4 regions of the Megasphaera sp. genome follow, and region 1 is predicted to be linked to each of the others. Evidence: riboswitches for the same ligand, from Rfam matches in the RefSeq annotation. Region 1 holds a riboswitch; each other region holds the start of a gene.
What was found. Region 1 has a riboswitch for S-adenosylmethionine ahead of metK (methionine adenosyltransferase). Riboswitches for the same ligand answer to the same signal wherever they lie in the genome.
Positions count from the first base shown of each region.

Region 2: it holds a riboswitch for S-adenosylmethionine, as region 1 does, so the genes downstream of both, ACFWUB_RS08070 (MetQ/NlpA family ABC transporter substrate-binding protein) here and metK (methionine adenosyltransferase) in region 1, are expected to answer to the same signal.
Region 3: it holds a riboswitch for S-adenosylmethionine, as region 1 does, so the genes downstream of both, ACFWUB_RS09565 (branched-chain amino acid transport system II carrier protein) here and metK (methionine adenosyltransferase) in region 1, are expected to answer to the same signal.
Region 4: it holds a riboswitch for S-adenosylmethionine, as region 1 does, so the genes downstream of both, ACFWUB_RS07270 (MetQ/NlpA family ABC transporter substrate-binding protein) here and metK (methionine adenosyltransferase) in region 1, are expected to answer to the same signal.

Region 1 covers NZ_CP181255.1:33,795-38,124, forward strand. The annotation lists gene ACFWUB_RS00195 (hypothetical protein) at 107-1,369, opposite strand; SAM riboswitch class I at 1,506-1,606, shown strand; gene metK (methionine adenosyltransferase) at 1,666-2,856, shown strand; gene priA (replication restart helicase PriA) at 2,982-4,330, shown strand, end outside.
Region 2 covers NZ_CP181255.1:1,680,463-1,684,792, forward strand. The annotation lists gene speC (ornithine decarboxylase) at 1-178, shown strand, start outside; partial or broken gene metF (methylenetetrahydrofolate reductase [NAD(P)H]) at 354-1,207, opposite strand; gene ACFWUB_RS08070 (MetQ/NlpA family ABC transporter substrate-binding protein) at 1,255-2,085, opposite strand; SAM riboswitch class I at 2,192-2,285, opposite strand; gene ACFWUB_RS08075 (MetQ/NlpA family ABC transporter substrate-binding protein) at 2,319-3,119, shown strand; gene ACFWUB_RS08080 (energy-coupling factor ABC transporter ATP-binding protein) at 3,481-4,296, shown strand; gene ACFWUB_RS08085 (energy-coupling factor transporter transmembrane component T family protein) at 4,296-4,330, shown strand, end outside.
Region 3 covers NZ_CP181255.1:1,984,076-1,988,405, forward strand. The annotation lists gene ACFWUB_RS09550 (ADP-ribosylglycohydrolase family protein) at 1-276, shown strand, start outside; gene larE (ATP-dependent sacrificial sulfur transferase LarE) at 245-1,078, shown strand; gene nth (endonuclease III) at 1,080-1,712, shown strand; SAM riboswitch class I at 1,791-1,889, shown strand; gene ACFWUB_RS09565 (branched-chain amino acid transport system II carrier protein) at 1,940-3,193, shown strand; gene ACFWUB_RS09570 (aldehyde dehydrogenase family protein) at 3,336-4,330, shown strand, end outside.
Region 4 covers NZ_CP181255.1:1,523,116-1,527,445, forward strand. The annotation lists gene ACFWUB_RS07260 (AEC family transporter) at 1-383, opposite strand, end outside; gene ACFWUB_RS07265 (exonuclease domain-containing protein) at 401-1,066, opposite strand; gene ACFWUB_RS07270 (MetQ/NlpA family ABC transporter substrate-binding protein) at 1,202-2,026, opposite strand; SAM riboswitch class I at 2,116-2,214, opposite strand; gene ACFWUB_RS07275 (RNA-guided endonuclease InsQ/TnpB family protein) at 2,462-3,718, shown strand; gene ACFWUB_RS07280 (MFS transporter) at 3,956-4,330, shown strand, end outside.

The DNA.
Region 1 (4,330 bases):
CGTGGCCTTGTGCGTAGGGGACGCCTGGAAGGCGTCCCGCTGTGATATTCGATCATAGCCCATTCGGGCTTAATAGTATGTTTTTTTAATCACGAACCACGAGCCACTAACCACTAACCCGCCCTACGATGGCTTTGGCGAAGCCGTTGAGGTTGGTCGGGCCGACGGAGAGGATGGGGCAGTTATTTTCTTTGGCTTCCGTAATGGCCCAGCGGACGAGGGGCGTCTTGCCGTCTTCCAGGTTGACGACTAAGAGGGACGCTTCTTTCAGCATCCGGTCATCGCCCGGCTGGCCGCTGATGAGGAGGACGGCACCGAAACGGCGCTGGATGCGGCGCTGCCAGTCGGGATCGCCGCCGGCCAGGGCTATCTGACGGCCCGTGAGGAAGCGGTCCAGCTGGCGCGTATAATCGCGCTGGGTCATGAAGGAGGGCAGGTCCAGGCCGCGGTCTTCCGGGTCCCGGACGGAACGCGACGCTTCCTGGGGCGTCACTTTCCGCGGCGCCTGGCCTTTGGTCATATCCGGCCGCACCTGGCGCTTGTTGAGTTCCTTGCGCAGGGCCAGGAGTTCGGCAATCTGGCTGGATGCCGTTTCCTTTATCTTTTCGATATACTGTTCCTGCTTGCGGATACGGTCTTCATACTGTTTGCGGTCCTGTTCGCGGCCCGTCCTTTCCGCATCGAGTTCCTGGCGCAGCCGTTCCAGTTCAGAAAGGACGGCCGTGCGGTTCTTGGCTTCCAGGCGCAGGCGCAGGAGTTCTTCCCGGTCGGCGTCCATCTGGGCTTTTTCTTCCCGCAGCTGCTGAAGTTCTTCTTTTTCTTTGCCCATCATCATGGCCGGCGTTTCCTGGCCGCCAGTGACGGCTTCGTCGGACCAGGGCTGGTCGCAGATGACCATGAGATAGATGCCCAGGGCATGGGCTGCCGCGTGCTTGGCCATCTGCACGTCTTCAAAGACGTCGGTCAAGCCGAGAATCTGACTGTCCGTCTGGAGCATGAGCAGGTCGATGATGCCCATATAGGAAAAAGATTCCATAGTCTGCGCCATATCGTAGCGTTCGAGGTGGATCGTGCCGGCGTAGATTTCTTCCGGGTTCTGTTTGGACGTATAATACGTATTGATGAGCAGCCGGTCGGCCGTCCGTTCGTAGATGCGCAGTACCAAGGCGTCTTCCTGGTCTGTGCCGGTGTGGCGGCTGAAGGTCAGCCGTTCCTGGGAAAGAAGGGTCGTCACCAGGCTCGGGGTCTTGTACCATTTGCCGAATACTTCTACCCGCTTGGCCAGCCGCAGGTCGCCGGGCTTGCTGCAGGTTGCATAATCAAAATAAGGGTCGTTGAAGAATATATCTCTAGGCCGCAATTTGGTCATATCTAATCATCCTTTCTATCTTCTCCATTATAACCCTGCCTATAGGGCAACGTCTAGTAGACAATGTTTTTTAGGCATAAAAAACACTTGCAAAATAGGCGGACTTGAATTATAATGGATGAGCAAACCAAATAAAGAACCATCAAGAGACGACGGAGGGACTGGCCCTGTGATGTCGCAGCAACCTTCAGCTATGAAAGGTGCTAATTCCAGCAGTGATATACTGGCAGATGGGGATTAGAAGCCCCTCTCATGAAGTCATGGATGAGGGGAATTTTTTTTAAGGAGGATCACTCATGGCAAAAAATCGTGAATTCTTTACATCCGAATCCGTCACCGAAGGCCATCCCGATAAAATGGCTGACCAGATTTCGGACAGCATTTTGGATGCCATTCTCGCAAAAGATAAAAACGCTCGCGTTGCCTGCGAAACCCTGGTAACGACTGGTATGGTACATGTCGTCGGTGAAATTTCTACGACGTGCTACGTCGATATCCCGCACATCGTCCGCGAAACGATTCGTGACATCGGCTATACCCGCGCTAAATATGGTTTTGACTGCGACACTTGCGGCGTCCTCGTTTCCCTGGACGAACAGTCCCCGGACATCGCTATGGGCGTCGACGATGCCTTGGAAAAGAAAGAAGGCAATACGGATAAGTTCGATACTATCGGCGCTGGCGACCAGGGCATGATGTTCGGCTATGCTACCAATGAAACGGACGACTACATGCCGCTGCCGATTTCCCTGGCACACCGCCTGGCACGCCGCCTGGCCAAAGTCCGCAAAGACGGCACACTGCCCTATCTCCGTCCCGATGGCAAGACCCAGGTCACTGTCGAATATGAAGACGGCAAACCGGTCCGCATCGATACGATCGTCATTTCGGCACAGCACAGCCCCGAAGTCGGCCGCGAACAGATCGAAAGCGACCTCCTCGAATTCGTCATCAAACCGGAACTGCCGGAAGGCTTGTTCGACGACAAGACGAAACTCTTCATCAACCCGACTGGCCGTTTCGTCATCGGCGGTCCTCAGGGCGATTCGGGCCTCACAGGCCGTAAGATCATCGTCGATACCTATGGCGGCATGGCTCGTCATGGCGGCGGTGCCTTCTCCGGCAAGGACCCCACAAAAGTCGACCGCTCGGCCGCTTATGCAGCCCGTTACGTCGCCAAGAACGTCGTCGCTGCCGGCCTGGCCGATAAATGCGAAATCCAGCTGGCTTATGCCATCGGCGTAGCCCGCCCGGTTTCCATCCACGTCGAAACCTTCGGTACGGGCAAAGTCCCGAACGAAAAGATCGTCGAACTCATCGAAAAGAACTTCGACCTTCGTCCGGCTGGCATCATCGCCATGCTCGACTTGCAGCGCCCGATTTACAAACAGACCGCTGCCTATGGCCACTTCGGCCGCAACGACCTCGACCTGCCTTGGGAAAAGACAGACAAAGCCGAAACGCTCCGCAAAGAAGCCGGCTTATAAGAGGCGGTTCGATAAACTGAACATCCAGAAAAGAGGCTGTCCCATTAAGACAGCCTCTTTTTGGGTATTGAGTTTGCAGTTTGTAGTTTTTTAGTGCGACAGCCCCATACAAAGGAGGTGTCCTTTTGATTGCTGAAATCATCATCAATACGACGGCGAAACGGCTGCAGCAGACTTTTTCCTATACCGTTCCCGATGGTCTGGCCGTCCGCGTCGGCAGCCGCGTCCTCGTGCCCTTTGGTCATCGCCGGGAAGAGGGCATCGTCGTCGCCCTCCATGAACAGCTGGACGAACCGGCCGATTTCACACTGAAGCCCGTCGAAGGCCTGCTTTCGACGCAGACCGGCTTCCAGGAAGAAATGATCCGCACGGCCATCTGGATCCGCGACTACTATGTCTGCAACCTTTCCGAAGCCCTGCGCCTGTTCATGATCGACAAGAAGGGCCTGGTCCGCCAGGAAATCTTGTCCGTCGGCCCGGCTGCGCCTGTGAGTCCTGAAGGGCGGCAGCTCCAGGCCTATGTCGCCGACAAGGGGAGCCGTGAAAAGGGCAGCCTTGTCCGCCGCTTCGGCAGGGACCTCGTCGAAACGGCCCTGGCCCGCCAGGTCCTGACCAGCCGGACTTATTACAAGAACCAGATTGCCGACAAGATGGAAGACTGGCTTTCCTTCGTCCACGATGATGACGAAGACATCCTCCACGGCCGGCGGCGCCAGCAGGAACTGCTCCAGGCCTTGAAAGAGAAGGGGGAAGGGGCCGTTTCCTATTGGCAGGGCCAGGGCTACAGCCGCGACCTCATGCGCCGTCTCTGTGCGACAGGCCTGGCCCGCTGGAGCCAGCGGCCGGCCAGGACGACGAATATCCTGCCGACCCTTTCTGGCGATGCTCCCTTTACGCTGACACCGGAACAACAACAGGCAGTTAAAGTTATCGGAAGCGATGAACAAGGAAAAACCTACGTCCTCCACGGCATCACCGGCAGTGGCAAGACCGAAGTCTACATGCAGCTGGCCAGCCAGGTCCTGAAAGAAGGCCGGCAGGTCGTCGTTTTAGTGCCGGAGATCGCCCTGACCGGGCAAATCGTCCGCCGTTTCCTGCGCCGCTTCGGCGACGATGTCGTCGTCATGCACAGCCAGCTTTCCCAGGGTGAGAAGCGTAACAACTGGCTGCGTATGCAGAACGGGACGAGTCATATCTGTATCGGTGCCCGGTCGGCTGTCTTTACGGCGGCCCAGTCCATCGGCCTGTTCATCGTCGACGAAGCTCATGACAGTTCGTATAAGCAGGACGAAGCGCCGCGCTATCATGCCGTCGCCGTGGCCCGCCAGCGGGCTGCGTACTACGGCTGCCCCGTAATTCTTGGCAGTGCCACGCCGGCGCTGGGCGACTACTATAAGGCCCTGCAGGGCGATTATGTCCTGGTCGAGCTGACAGAGCGCGTCGGCCAGCGGCCCCTGCCTTCGGTCCAGGTCGT
Region 2 (4,330 bases), 680 kb from region 1:
GGGCGTCCTCTGCGTCGTCCCGGGCGAACGCTGGTCCCATACGGCAGTCCAGTATTTCAAGGCCCTGGAAGAAGGCCTCAATGAATTGCCGGGCTTCGCCTCGGAAATCCAGGGCGTCTATCTGGAAAAAGAAGACGATGGACGCATCCACGCCTATGGGTATGTGCTGAAAGAGTGAAAAAAAGAGAGACTGTCGTATTAAGACAGCCTCTCTTTTTTTCACTGTAGGGGTCGCCACGTGGGCGACCCGCTAGAGATTTGGCAATGCATTCCCTGAACTTGAGACTCGCTAATGTTCTGGGACGGGCTTGCCACGTGCAAGCCCCTACTATAGAGGTGATGTACAAAGATTTCTATAACAATGTCTTTACGGCTTCGGCGATTTTTTTGGCGATGTACGGGTTATTCATGGTGTAGACGTGGATGCCGTCTACGCCGTTGGCCAGGAGGTCGGCGATCTGGTCGATGGCGTAGGCGATGCCGATGTCGCGCATGGATTCGGGAGTGTCACCGTATTTTGCAATGGCCCGCTGGAATTTGATGGGGAGTGTAGCGCCGCACATGGTGACCATGCGTTCGATTGAGCTTTATTGGTGACGGGCATGATGCCGGCTTCGATGGGGACGTTGATGCCGGCGATTTCACAGCGTTCGAGGAAGCGGTAGAAAAGGGCGTTGTCGAAGAATAGCTGAGAAATGAGCTCGCTGGCACCGGCGTCGACTTTGGTCTTCAAGTTGCGGATGTCGGCAGCCAGGGTCTTGGCTTCGGTATGGCCTTCGGGATAGCAGGCGCCGATGACGTTGAAGTCCGGTTCCTTTTCTTTGATGAAGGCTACGAGGTCGCTGGCATGTTCAAAGACGTGAGCCCGTTCGCGGCCCGGTACTTCGTCGCCGCGCAGGGCCAGGATGTTTTCGATGCCCGCTTCTTTCAATTCTTTCAAGTTCTGCAGGGCTGCTTCTTCCGTGAGGTAGATGCAGGGCATATGGGCCGCCGTTTCGCAGCCTAACTGCTTGATGTACGTAGCGACTTCGACGGTACGGTTGCCGCCCGTGCCGCCGGCGCCGCAGGTGACGCTGATGAAGTCAGGATGGAGCTGGCTCAGCTCGTCCAGGGTCGGATAGACCGTTTCGACGGGAATGTCCCGTTTCGGTGGAAAGACTTCAAAAGAAAAGACCGTTTTTTTGGCAAAAAGCTCATTCGTATGCATGTATATGAATTCCCCCTCAATATCAAACGTCAAACATCCAACTTTTATTAGAAGCTCGGCAGGATTGCGCCCTGGTATTTGTCTTCAATGAATTTCTTGACTTCCGGAGACTGGAGGGCTTTGACGAGTTTCTGGATTTCCGGACGATTTTCATCGCCTTCACGGATGACGAGGACGTTGGCGTACGGCGAATCCTTCGGTTCCAGGAAGAGAGCGTCTTTCAGCGGATTGAGGCCGGCTTCCATAGCGAAGTTGGTGTTGATCAAAGCGATGTCTACGTCATCGATGGAACGGGGAATCTGAGCGGCTTCGAGTTCGACGAACTGGAGATGCTTGTCGTTCTTTTCGACATCCTGTACGGTCGATGTGATGTTACCGCCGTCTTTCAAGCCGATGAGACCGGCACTCTGCAGGATGAGGAGGGCGCGACCGCCGTTGGTCGGGTCATTAGGAATGGCGACTTTAGCACCATCCGGCAGGTCTTTCAAATCCTTGATTTTGTGGGAATAAATGCCCATCGGTTCGACGTGGATCTTGGCGATGGCTTTCAGTTTCGTGCCGTGTTCGTTGTTGAATTTGTCGAGGTACGGCGAATGTTGGAAGAAGTTGGCATCCAGTTCCTTGTCGTTGAGGGCCAAGTTCGGTTTGACGTAATCCGTGAATTCGACGACTTTCAAGTCGACGCCTTCTTTGGCCAGGAGCGGCTTGATTTCGTTGAGGATTTCGCCGTGCGGTACGGGCGTAGCGCCGACGGTGACCGTCGTGTTCTTGGAAGACGAGCCGCTGGAAGCGGAATCACTGCCGCAGCCGGCAGCCAGGAAAGCGACGGCCAGCAGGGCCGAAGCGGCGAGAAGCGAGAGTTTCTTGAGATTTTTCATGAAGATTCCTCCTAACAAAATATAGAATAATATAGACTATCCTGTTCCGTCATTTTATCCATAAAAAAGACCTCTTTCCGAAAGAGAAAGAGGTTTGATGGCTGATTCTTTATCTCTCGGAATAATCCGCAGGAATTAGCACCGTCATCGTCGGTTGCCGGGTTTCATAGGGCCAGTCCCTCCACCACTCTGGATAAATGTCGTTCTAAAGTTGTCTTGATTCTTAGTTTATCATGGATAGGCTATTTGTCAAGGTCTATCTTAAGGGCATTGACAAAACTATACTTAATGGCCAGAGTGCCGGCAGCAGCGACAAGGAAATCAAGATCGGAGCCACAGCGGGTCCTCATGCTGAAGTCGTCGAAGCCGTGGCTAAGGAAGCGGAAAAACAGGGGATTCACATCAAGGTTGTCGAATTTTCCGACTACATTACGCCGGACAAGGCCCTGGCTGATGGAGATATTGACTTGGTCAGCTATCAGCACAAGCCATTCCTGGATAATTTCAATAAGCAGAATGGCACTGATTTAGTGCCTATCGGCAATACGATCCTCATGCGCATGGGGATTTACAGTGATAAATATAAGAGTGTCGACGCTTTGCCCGACGGTGCCGTCATTGCTATCCCCAATGACCCGACCAACGGTGGCCGCGGCTTGGCACTCCTTCAGCGGTCTGGCCTCTTGAAACTCAAGGACGGTGTCGGTTTCAAAGCTACACCGGCTGATGTTGTCGATAATCCCAAGCATTTCCAGTTCAAGGAAATCGAAGCGGCCCAGTTGCCGCGCAGCCTCGGTGATGTCGATGCCGCTGTCATCACTATGAATTACGTCATGAGCGCCGGCCTCAACGTCAAAGAACAGGGCATCTTCCTGGAACCGAAAGACGAACCGCTGGCCGTCATGGTCCTGGCTGTCCGGGCTCAGGACAAGGACAACCCGACGTACAAGAAGATTGCTGAAATCTTCCATTCCGATGCTGTCAAGAAGTTCATTGCCGATAAATACAACGGCACCATCGAACCGGCTGAATAGGCGGGCCTAAGGCTTGACAATAGGCGCGTTACAAGTATATAATAAAGCAAAATCTAAATGGATTTGTCGATGAACGAAACGAGTATATCCGATTGTGGCAGTTCCAGCGAGCCGATGGCAGTGGGAGTTCGGCACGGACCGGCGGATAGAATGGATTCGGGAGATGCGGCCTGAACGGTGACCAGTAGGGTGCGACGGTGTATTTCCACCGCTATCAAAGAAACGTGTATCGCTTATGCCGTACATGTAGAGCTGGACTCACTGAGTCAATCTGGGTGGCACCGCGGAAGAAATCAAACCTTTCGTCCCTGTATAGGGACGGAAGGTTTTTTTGTGTCTTCAAATAGAAGGGGAGAGAAAGATGCTGGAAATGAAAGATGTCAGTTTCAACTACGGCAATGGCGTGCCCGTATTGGAACATGTAAATGTACAGATCGGTGAGGGCGAATTCATCGGTCTCGGCGGCCGCAACGGCTGCGGCAAGACGACGGTGACGCGCCTGCTCATGGGGCTGGAAAAGCCCGTATCCGGGGAAATCCTGTATGACGGCAAGGTCATCAACGATGACGATGCTTCTGTGCGCAGCCATTTCATGGGCTACGTCTTCCAGCGGCCGGAACGGCAGATGTTCCGGCCGACGGTCCGTGAAGAAGTAGCCTACGGGCCGCAGCAGCTGGGCATGAGCCGCGACGAGATCCGCCAGGCCGTCGACGAAGCCCTGGCTGCAACGGAACTGACGGAACTGGCTGAAGCCTATCCGCCCAACTTGAACCGCGGCGAAAAACAGCGCGTCGCCATTGCATCAGCCATCGCCATGCATACGAAATATATCGTTCTCGATGAACCGACGAGCGGCCAGGACAGTGAAGACAAGGACCAGCTCATGGCCTTGCTGACGGACCTCAATAAAAAGGGCATGACCATCCTCATCATCAGTCATGACATGGATATTTTCGCCGAATACTGTCAGCGCGTCCTGGTCATCGGCAATCATACCAAGGCCTTCGACGGGACGCCGCAGGAACTGTTCACCCAGCGCGATGATCTATATGACCTGGGTCTGAGCCGGCCCGATGCCGTCACTTTATCCATGGCGGTTCCTGATTTTCCTTATTGTAAATCGATGAAAGAATTTACGACAGCCATGCTGGAACGGATTGGAGGTATGAAAAAATGATGAAGAATTTGGTCCCTGTTACGAAATTGATCGG
Region 3 (4,330 bases), 380 kb from region 1:
AGTGTGCCAGAAGCCATCGAATGTTTCCTGGAAGGGACGGACTATGAAGATACGATCCGCAAGGCGATTTGGCTCAACGGCGATACGGATACGCAGGCAGCCATTGCCGGCAGCATTGCCGAAGCCTATTATGGCGTGCCCGATGCCTTGTGGCAGCAGGCCCTGCCATATGTCGGTGACGAAGAAATGAAGGGCGTCATTCGACAGTTCTATGAAAACTATATTGGTTCGAGGGGGAACTCTTTTGATTTCAACAGAGACAAGCAAGAAATATGAAAAACTCCAGCAGATCTTAAAGGACATGGGCAGTGTCGTCGTCGGCTTTTCCGGCGGCGTCGACAGCACCTTCCTGACCTATGCGGCTCACCAGGCTCTGGGGGACCGGGTCCTGGCCGTGACGGCCGTTTCGGCGACCCTGCCGGGCAGTGAAGCGGCTGATGCCAAGGCCATGGCCAAGGTCATCGGCGTCGAACACCGCCTGGCCCATTCGACGGAATTCGAGGACCCGGACTTCGTCCAGAATCCGCCAGATCGCTGCTATATCTGCAAGAAAATACGCTTTACGTCGCTCGTGGCCCTGGCCAAGGCCGAAGGCTATCAGTGGGTCGTCGACGGGGGGAATGTCGATGACCTCGGTGATTACCGGCCGGGTATGAAAGCCCTGCAGGAATTATCCGACGCCGTCCGCAGCCCGATGATCGAAGCAGGCCTGGCCAAGGCGAATATCCGGGCTTTGTCGAAGGAATTCGGCCTCCAGACCTGGAATAAGCAGAGCGCTGCCTGCCTGGCCAGCCGCGTCCCGTATGGCGTGGAACTGACGCCGCACCGCCTGGCTCAGATCGATGCGGCCGAAGCCGCCGTAGCGCCTTACGTCCAGGGGTCCCTGCGCGTCCGCTATCACGGCGATGTAGCCCGCATCGAAGTCGCCGTCGATGAAATCCCGTCGGTCCTGGCTCATCGGGAGGAAATCGTCCGGGCCATCAAGGATACGGGCTTTACGTACGTCACCCTCGATTTGGGCGGCTATGAAATGGGCAGCCTGAACGACGTAATCCATACTGATGAGGAAGTAAAGTGATATGGCTATTTCCAAGAAAGTAAAAGATGAAATGCTGCAGCGGTTCCAGGACCAGTACGGTATCATGAAACCGGCTCTGCACTATAATTCTCCTTTTGAATTGATGATTGCCGTCATCTTGTCGGCCCAATGTACGGATGAACGGGTCAATATCGTGACGGCCGGCATGTTCCCGGAATATAACACGCCGGAAAAGATGCTGACCCTGGGGACAGCGGGACTGGAAGAAAAGATACGGACCTGCGGCCTCTATCGCAGCAAGGCCAAGAATATCCTGGCCAACTGTGCCATCCTTTGTGAAAAATATCATGGCCAAGTGCCGCAGACTTTCGATGAGCTGGTGAAACTGCCCGGCGTCGGCCGCAAGACGGCCAATGTCCTGGTCAGTATCTTGTTCAATACGCCGGCCATTGCTGTCGATACCCACGTCTTCCGCGTGTCCAACCGTCTGCAGCTGGCCCAAGGGACGACGCCGCTGGAAGTCGAAAAGGGCCTGCAGAAGGCCATTCCCAAGGAATGGTGGAGCCGGGCCCATCATTGGCTCATCTGGCATGGCCGCCGGGTCTGCAAAGCCCGCAAGCCTTTATGCGACAACTGCTTTTTGGCTGACCTTTGTCCCAGTTGTCAGAAGTAAAACGTTAAATCAAAATAAATACATTGACAAGTCGTTAAAAATTTTATAAAATAACACCAATACAGACAAATTTCATAAGTTATATCGAGAGCAGCTGAGGGACGGGCCCGATGACGTTGCGGCAACCTGCCTAAGGTAAGGTGCCAATTCCTACAGGCTATTCCTGAAAGATATCATTATGACTGAGGCGCAGCTTGGAGGCAGCGCCTCTTTTCTTTTGGCGTATTATGTACTTATTTTCACATCATTCAATCTTGATTTTCCCGCCCCAGCTCGGTTTGAACAGCGGCAGCGATTTCCTGTCCGGCCTGGCTGGCCTGACCCTTTCGGGTATTTTTCTTCCTATCTTCACGCTCATCGTCATCGGCCTCAACGGCGACGTCCACTCCATTACTGAACGGGTAGGGAAGAATACGTATAACGTCCTCCTGGCAGCCCTCATGCTGGTCTGTACCTTCGTTTCCATTCCCCGTACGTGTGCGACGGCCATCCAGCTCGGCATCCAGGGCAACCTGCCGGCAGCACCGTTCATCCCGCTGGTCATCGCCTATTTCGTCATCAGCTTCTTCTTTGTTGCCGACCAGAACAACGTCATGGACCGCATGGGCAAATACCTGACGCCGCTCCTGGCCCTGATCCTGGTCATCGTCGCCTTCGTCGGCATCTTCAATCCCCTGGGGACACCCGTCGCTCCGGCTGTGGACCATCCCTTCGTCAATGCCTTCCTCGGCGGCTATAACACGGGCGACGTCCTGGTCAGCTTCATCATGGCAGCTGTCTTCATCAGCTCCATTTACGGCAAGGGCTATAAGACCGTCGGCCAGCGCAATAAAGTGCTCATCTACTGTGGCATCGTTTCCTTCGTCCTGCTGCTCATCATTTACGGCAGCCTGCTCTACATGGGCGCCTGCGTCAGCGGTGACTATGCGCAGAACATCGGCCGTGCGGAACTCCTGGTCGCCATCATCCAGCGCGTCGGCACGTGGGTCATGGTTCCCATGGGCATCGCCGTCGTCCTGGCCTGCCTGACGACAGCCATCGGTCAGATTGCCGCCGTTGCCGAATTCACCAGCACGGCTACGGGCAACCGCATCAGCTATAAGCAAGTCGCCGTCGCCTGCTGCATCTTGTCGGCCCTGACGGCCCTCCTCGGCGTCGACGGTATCGTCACCTACATCGGCTGGATTTTCGGCGTCTGCTATCCGCCGTGCCTGGCCCTCCTGGTCCTGGGCATCATCGGCCGCTTCATGCCCAACAACGGTGCTTACAAAGGCTCTGTCTACCTGGTCACGCTCTTCGCCCTTTTGGAATCCCTGCCGGGTCTGAGCAGCCTGGGCTTTGCTAAAGCCATCGTCGCCGCTACGCCCCTGTCCACATACGGTTTCGGCTGGATCGTCCCCTTTATCATCGGCCTCATCGGCGGCTCCATCATCGGCCATTTCGTATCCGCCTCAGAACCCGTAGAAGCCGAAGCGAAATAAGATAGTTTGTGGTATGGAGTCTGTAGGGGGCGCCACTAAAAATAGACTGCCTTTTAGGCAGTCTATTTTTTTCCCCGACTTGCATAATCAATGACTTATCTCTATAATTAAAGAATAATCTCGAGTAAAAGGGGGTAATTTCATGGATTTGAAAAAACTATATATCGATGGCCAGTGGGTTGCGCCCTTGTCTGGCCAATATATTGACGTAGAAAATCCGGCGACGAAAGAAATCTTCGCCACTGTCGCCGCGGCTGGTGCCGATGATGTCGCTGCCGCTGCCCAGGCGGCTGCCAAAGCTTTCCCGGCCTGGTCGGCTATGCCGCTGGAAGACCGCATCACCTTCATGAAGAACCTGCTGGTCCAGATGATCAGATTGGAACCGCAGTTCGTCGACGCCGTCGTCAAGGAATTAGGGGCGCCTGTAGCCTTTGCCAGGACCAACCATATTGGCTACCAGTTCGTGCGGACCCAGTCGTATATCGACTTGGCACCGGAATTGCCACTGGTCGAACATCTGTCCCAATCCGTCGTCTACCGCCGGCCTTTGGGTGTCATCGGCTGTATCACGCCGTGGAATTATCCTTTAGGGCAGATTATCCAGAAAGTCGTACCGGCCTTGCTCGTCGGGGCGACAGTCGTCCTCAAGCCGAGTCAGCACACGCCGGTGACGGCGTACTACCTGGCCGAAGCCTTTGACCAGGCCGGTTTCCCCAAAGGCGTCTTCAATCTCGTCGCCGGCCGGGGCAGCCAGGTCGGCAATGCCATCTGCGACGACCCGAATATCGCCATGGTATCCTTTACGGGGTCGACGGCAGCCGGCATCAAGGTATCTCAGCGCGCCTTAGCTTCGATGAAGCGCATCAGTATGGAACTGGGCGGCAAGTCGCCTTTCGTCCTCTTGAAGGGGGCGGACTACGAAAAGGCTATCCGCATGTGCTTCAATTCCATTTTCCTCAACAGTGGCCAGACCTGTACGGCCCTGTCGCGCCTGATCATCCCGCGGGATGACAAGGAACAGATTGAACAGCTCATGCTGAAGATACTGCCGGAATATACTATTGGCGACCCGGCTCTGGAAACGACGAAAATCGGTCCTGTCGCATCGTATGACCAGTGGCAGACCGTCGATGCCTA
Region 4 (4,330 bases), 840 kb from region 1:
GCATAGGACATTTCCCCGTAGAGAATGTAGCTGCACAGGCCGCCGAGCATCCCCGTGTTGGCCGGGATGGCGGCGATGAGGTAACTGCCTCGGTCGACGAAGGACGAGAATTTGCGCTGCCGTCCCAGCAAGAGGACGACGGCCAGCGGCAGGAGGCCGTTGAAAAAAGCGAAGAAAGGCAGGCTGAGCAAGTCCGTCCGCATGGGCAGGACCCAGAAGCTGAGCAGGGTCAGGGACGTCATGATGACGATGATGTTGAAGCGGATGAGCCAGTTCGACTGGTCCGGCGTCAGCCAGCTCCGCCTTTTGGCGACATATCCGGCAATCATGGGCAGGATGATGTCTGTGAAAATATAAACCATCCGGAGTGTCGTATCTTCCATGGCCGGATTCCCTCCCTTTACTTGCGGGCAGCGCGGAAGGCGTCGGCCAGGGAGAACGTCAGCGGTTCTGCCGGCTTGGTGGCGTCGATGATAGGCTGCATGATATCGCGGAATTCTTCTTTTTTCTTCGATAAGACGTAGAGTTTGGACGTGTTGCGGGCATCCCAGAGGGCGTCGTGCATCTGGCCGTCGAAGGTTTCTCCCAGGGTGCTGACAGCCTTGTCCAGGGAAATGACATTATCCAGGCCCAGGAGGTTGCAGTAAATCTGCTGGAAGTTCTGCCAGTGGTCGAGCATCCAGCGGACGCGGTCGTCGTGCTCGTCGATTTCTTTGAGGCGGAGTTCGCAGTCCAGCTGGCGCCAGTCATTTTCACTCCAGGCGAACATTTCGTAGGCATTGGGGCAGCCTTCGTTGCACCAGGTCAGGAAATGGTCGAAGGCCTGGCGGAAATGGGGTTTCCCGGCCAGCATTTCCATGGTGATACCTGTCAATTCCTGACAGGTCTGATTCATGGCTGTCGTATATTCGGGCAGCACATATTCCTTATACGACGAGATTTCATTCCCCTCTTCGTCTATTTTAACAGCACCGATTTCGATGATTTCCCCTTTGCAGATGCGGCGCGCTTCCTTCTGGTCCCGGCCGATAGGGTTCATCTCGAAATCGACAAATACGGCTTTCATGAGAGTGTCTCCTTTCTGAATCTGATGACAACCATTATTATACCATAAGTAAAGGGCTTGTCGCACGTGCGACAAGCCCTTTTAAGAGGATTCAGGCGGGCCGCCCTTTGGGCGGCCCCTACGAACCACTAGCCACTAAAACGCCGGCAGGATAGTTCCCTGGAAGTGTTCTTCAATGAATTTCTTGATCGGTTCAGACTGATAGATTGCCAAGACTTTCTTGTATGTTTCGTTGTTTTCGTCGCCCTGACGGACTGCCATGACGTTGGCATACGGCGAATCCTTCGATTCGACGAGGATCGAATCTTTCTGCGGGTTCAGGCCGGCCGGGATAGCGTAGTTGGTGTTGACGCAGGCCAGGTCCGTATCGTCGAGGGAGCGGGGAATCTGAGCGGCGTCGAGTTCGACGAACTGGAGGTTCTTGGGATTTTCGGTGATATCTGTTACCGAAGCGTCGACGGAGTTGCCGTTTTTCAATTTAATCAGGCCGGCCTGCTGGAGCAGGAGCAGGGCGCGGGCACCGTTGGTCGGGTCGTTCGGGATGGTGACTTTGGCGCCGTCCGTGACGTCTTTAATGTCTTTGAATTTATGGGAGTAAACGGCCATGGGCAGGATAATGGTCTTGCCGATGGAGGTAATCTTCAGGCCTTGTTTCTTGACGACGTTGTCCATGTACGGCTGATGCTGCATGGAGTTCATATCCAGGTCGCCTTCGGCCAGGGCCTTGTTCGGCTGGACGTAGTCGTTGAATTCGACGACTTTGATAGTAATGCCCTGTTTAGCTGCTTCTTTAGCGACTTCTTCCATGACTTCGGCATGAGGACCGGCAGTGACGCCCATCTTGATTTCTTTTTTGTCACCGGAAGCACCGGAATTGGAAGACGAACCGCAGCCGGCGGCAAAGAGGCACGTCGTCGTGATGAGAACGGCGGCGAAGAGTTTTTTTACTGTTGCGTTCATGTAATCATTTCCTTTCTGGATAACGGATAATAAGGGCTTGCCGGTCAAAAAGAAAAGCCGTCATACAGATGACGGCTCAATTTGCGATTCGTTCATCTGCCGGTATACACCGCTGGACTTGGCACCTATCCCGATAGGGGGTTGCCGCAGCGTCATCGGGCCATTCCCTCGACTGCTCTTGATGAAAGACAATGTATGGTTGTTGGTGTACATATTATCACCTGGAAGAGAATCTGTCAAGAAATATTGTGCTTCTTGAGGAAAATTTCTTTTTATCATAGTTTCGCCAGAAGACTCCTTCCTCTTAGGTAGGGGATGAATGGCGATGGATTTCGCAGGTTCGATGCCTGCGAAATCCACCCTATGTCATTTCTGTCTTAGCCTTTTCACTTCGTCTACGGTATAATGGTAGGTAACAGAGGAGGTGAATCCTAGATGTACTTGACGCAATCGAATGTCATCCGCGGCTTGGCGAAACAAGACTATACGATGCTCCGGGAAATGTGCCAATACAGCAATAACCTGTACAATGTAGCGGTCTATATGATTCGGCAGCATTACTTCGATACCCAGCAATTCTTGCGGTATGAAGAAAATTACCCTATCTGCAAGGAAAATGAAAACTATGGCTTGTTGCAGGCCGGTGTTGCCCAGCAGATATTGAAAATGGCCGACCGCAGTTTTCGTTCTTTTTTTGGGCTTTTGCAGAAAGTCAAGTCCGGTGACTATGGTTCAAAGGCTGTTCGCCTGCCATACTATCGTGAAAAAAGGGGCCTCTTCAGTCTCATCTTGTCGACGAACGCCATCAACATTAAGAATAGCTTCCTGACGGTACCAATGAGCCGTGAATATATGAAACGCCATCACGGCCATCGGATTCGGATTCCTGTTCCCGACAGACTGAAGGATAAGACGATTCAGGAAGTCCGCATCTGTCCCATGCATGGCGGACGGTATTTCAAGATTCAGTATTGCTACTTACAGGAACCAGAACCGGTGAAAACCTCGCCAGACCGTGTCCTGGCTGTTGACTTGGGCCTGGACAATCTGGCCGCCTGCGTTACCAATACGGGGACGTCGTTCCTCATGGACGGTCGTAAACTCAAATCTATCAACCAGTATTGGAACAAACGCAAAGCCAGACTCCAAAGCATTGCTGCCAAGCAGGGCCAGAAGACGACGAACCAGCTCTGTCAGTTAGCGAAGAAACGCAATTTCCGGATGCAGGACATCCTTCGCAAGACAGCCCGTTACATTGTTAATTTCTGCATTGACCATCAGATAGGGACCCTTGTTTGCGGTTATAATCGAGATTTCAAACGAGGACTGAAGCTGGGCAAAGTGACGAATCAGCATTTCACTCAAATCAGCCTGAGCTATCTGCGTAGTACCTTGAAACAGCTGTGTGAACGCTATGGGATAACCTATCTGGAACAGGAAGAGTCCTATACCTCTCAAGCCAGCTGCCTGGATTTGGATGATATTCCCGTATACCAGCCGGATACACCCTATACAGGAACGTTCAGCGGGAAACGAGTCCAGCGCGGCCTGTACCGCTTTGCCGATGGAAGGACGGCCAATGCCGATATCAACGGCGCCGCCAACATACTTCGTAAAAGTAAGCAGAACTTCGATTTCGAAGGACTGTGTAAGGGGCTTTTGGACAGCCCTTTGAGAATAAGGCTATCCTGATTTCAGGAGGAAACTTAAACAGCAACCTTCTCAAGAATCTCCCGCTTCTATAAGCGGGAGAGGTTCAAAATAATACCGCTCATCGGAGGCTTATGCTCGTATAGTATAAAGCCGGATAAGATGTCACTTCAGTCCTGCAGCGGAGGAAGGGCGCGTACGTAAACGCGTCTTTCGATAAAGATGCAGGACAGGGTGGTTTCTTGTCTGGCTTTTTTTAGTGTGAGGTGACAGAAATTGATGAATAAACGAGATATCCTTTGGCAGATTTATAGTGCCAAAGCCTTTTACTTCCTCGGCGGTTTCGGTTTTACGTCGTGGGCATCGCTCATTCCCTTCCTGAGGCAGCAGCTGCAGATTCAGGACGACCACCTGGGGTTCCTCTTATTGGCCGTCGGCTTAGGCGCCCTGATCATGATGATGCTGGCCGGTTCCATTGCCGGGCGCCTGGGCTGTCGCCGTTCTTTGACCATCGCCGGCCTGGCCATTGCCGTCGTCCTGAACGTTCTCTGTTATGTGCCGGCTTATGCAGCGGCCTTGGTCATGGCCGTCCTCCTCGGTTCGTCCCTGGGACTGCTCGACGTCGTCGTCAACATCAACGGTATCTTCATTGAA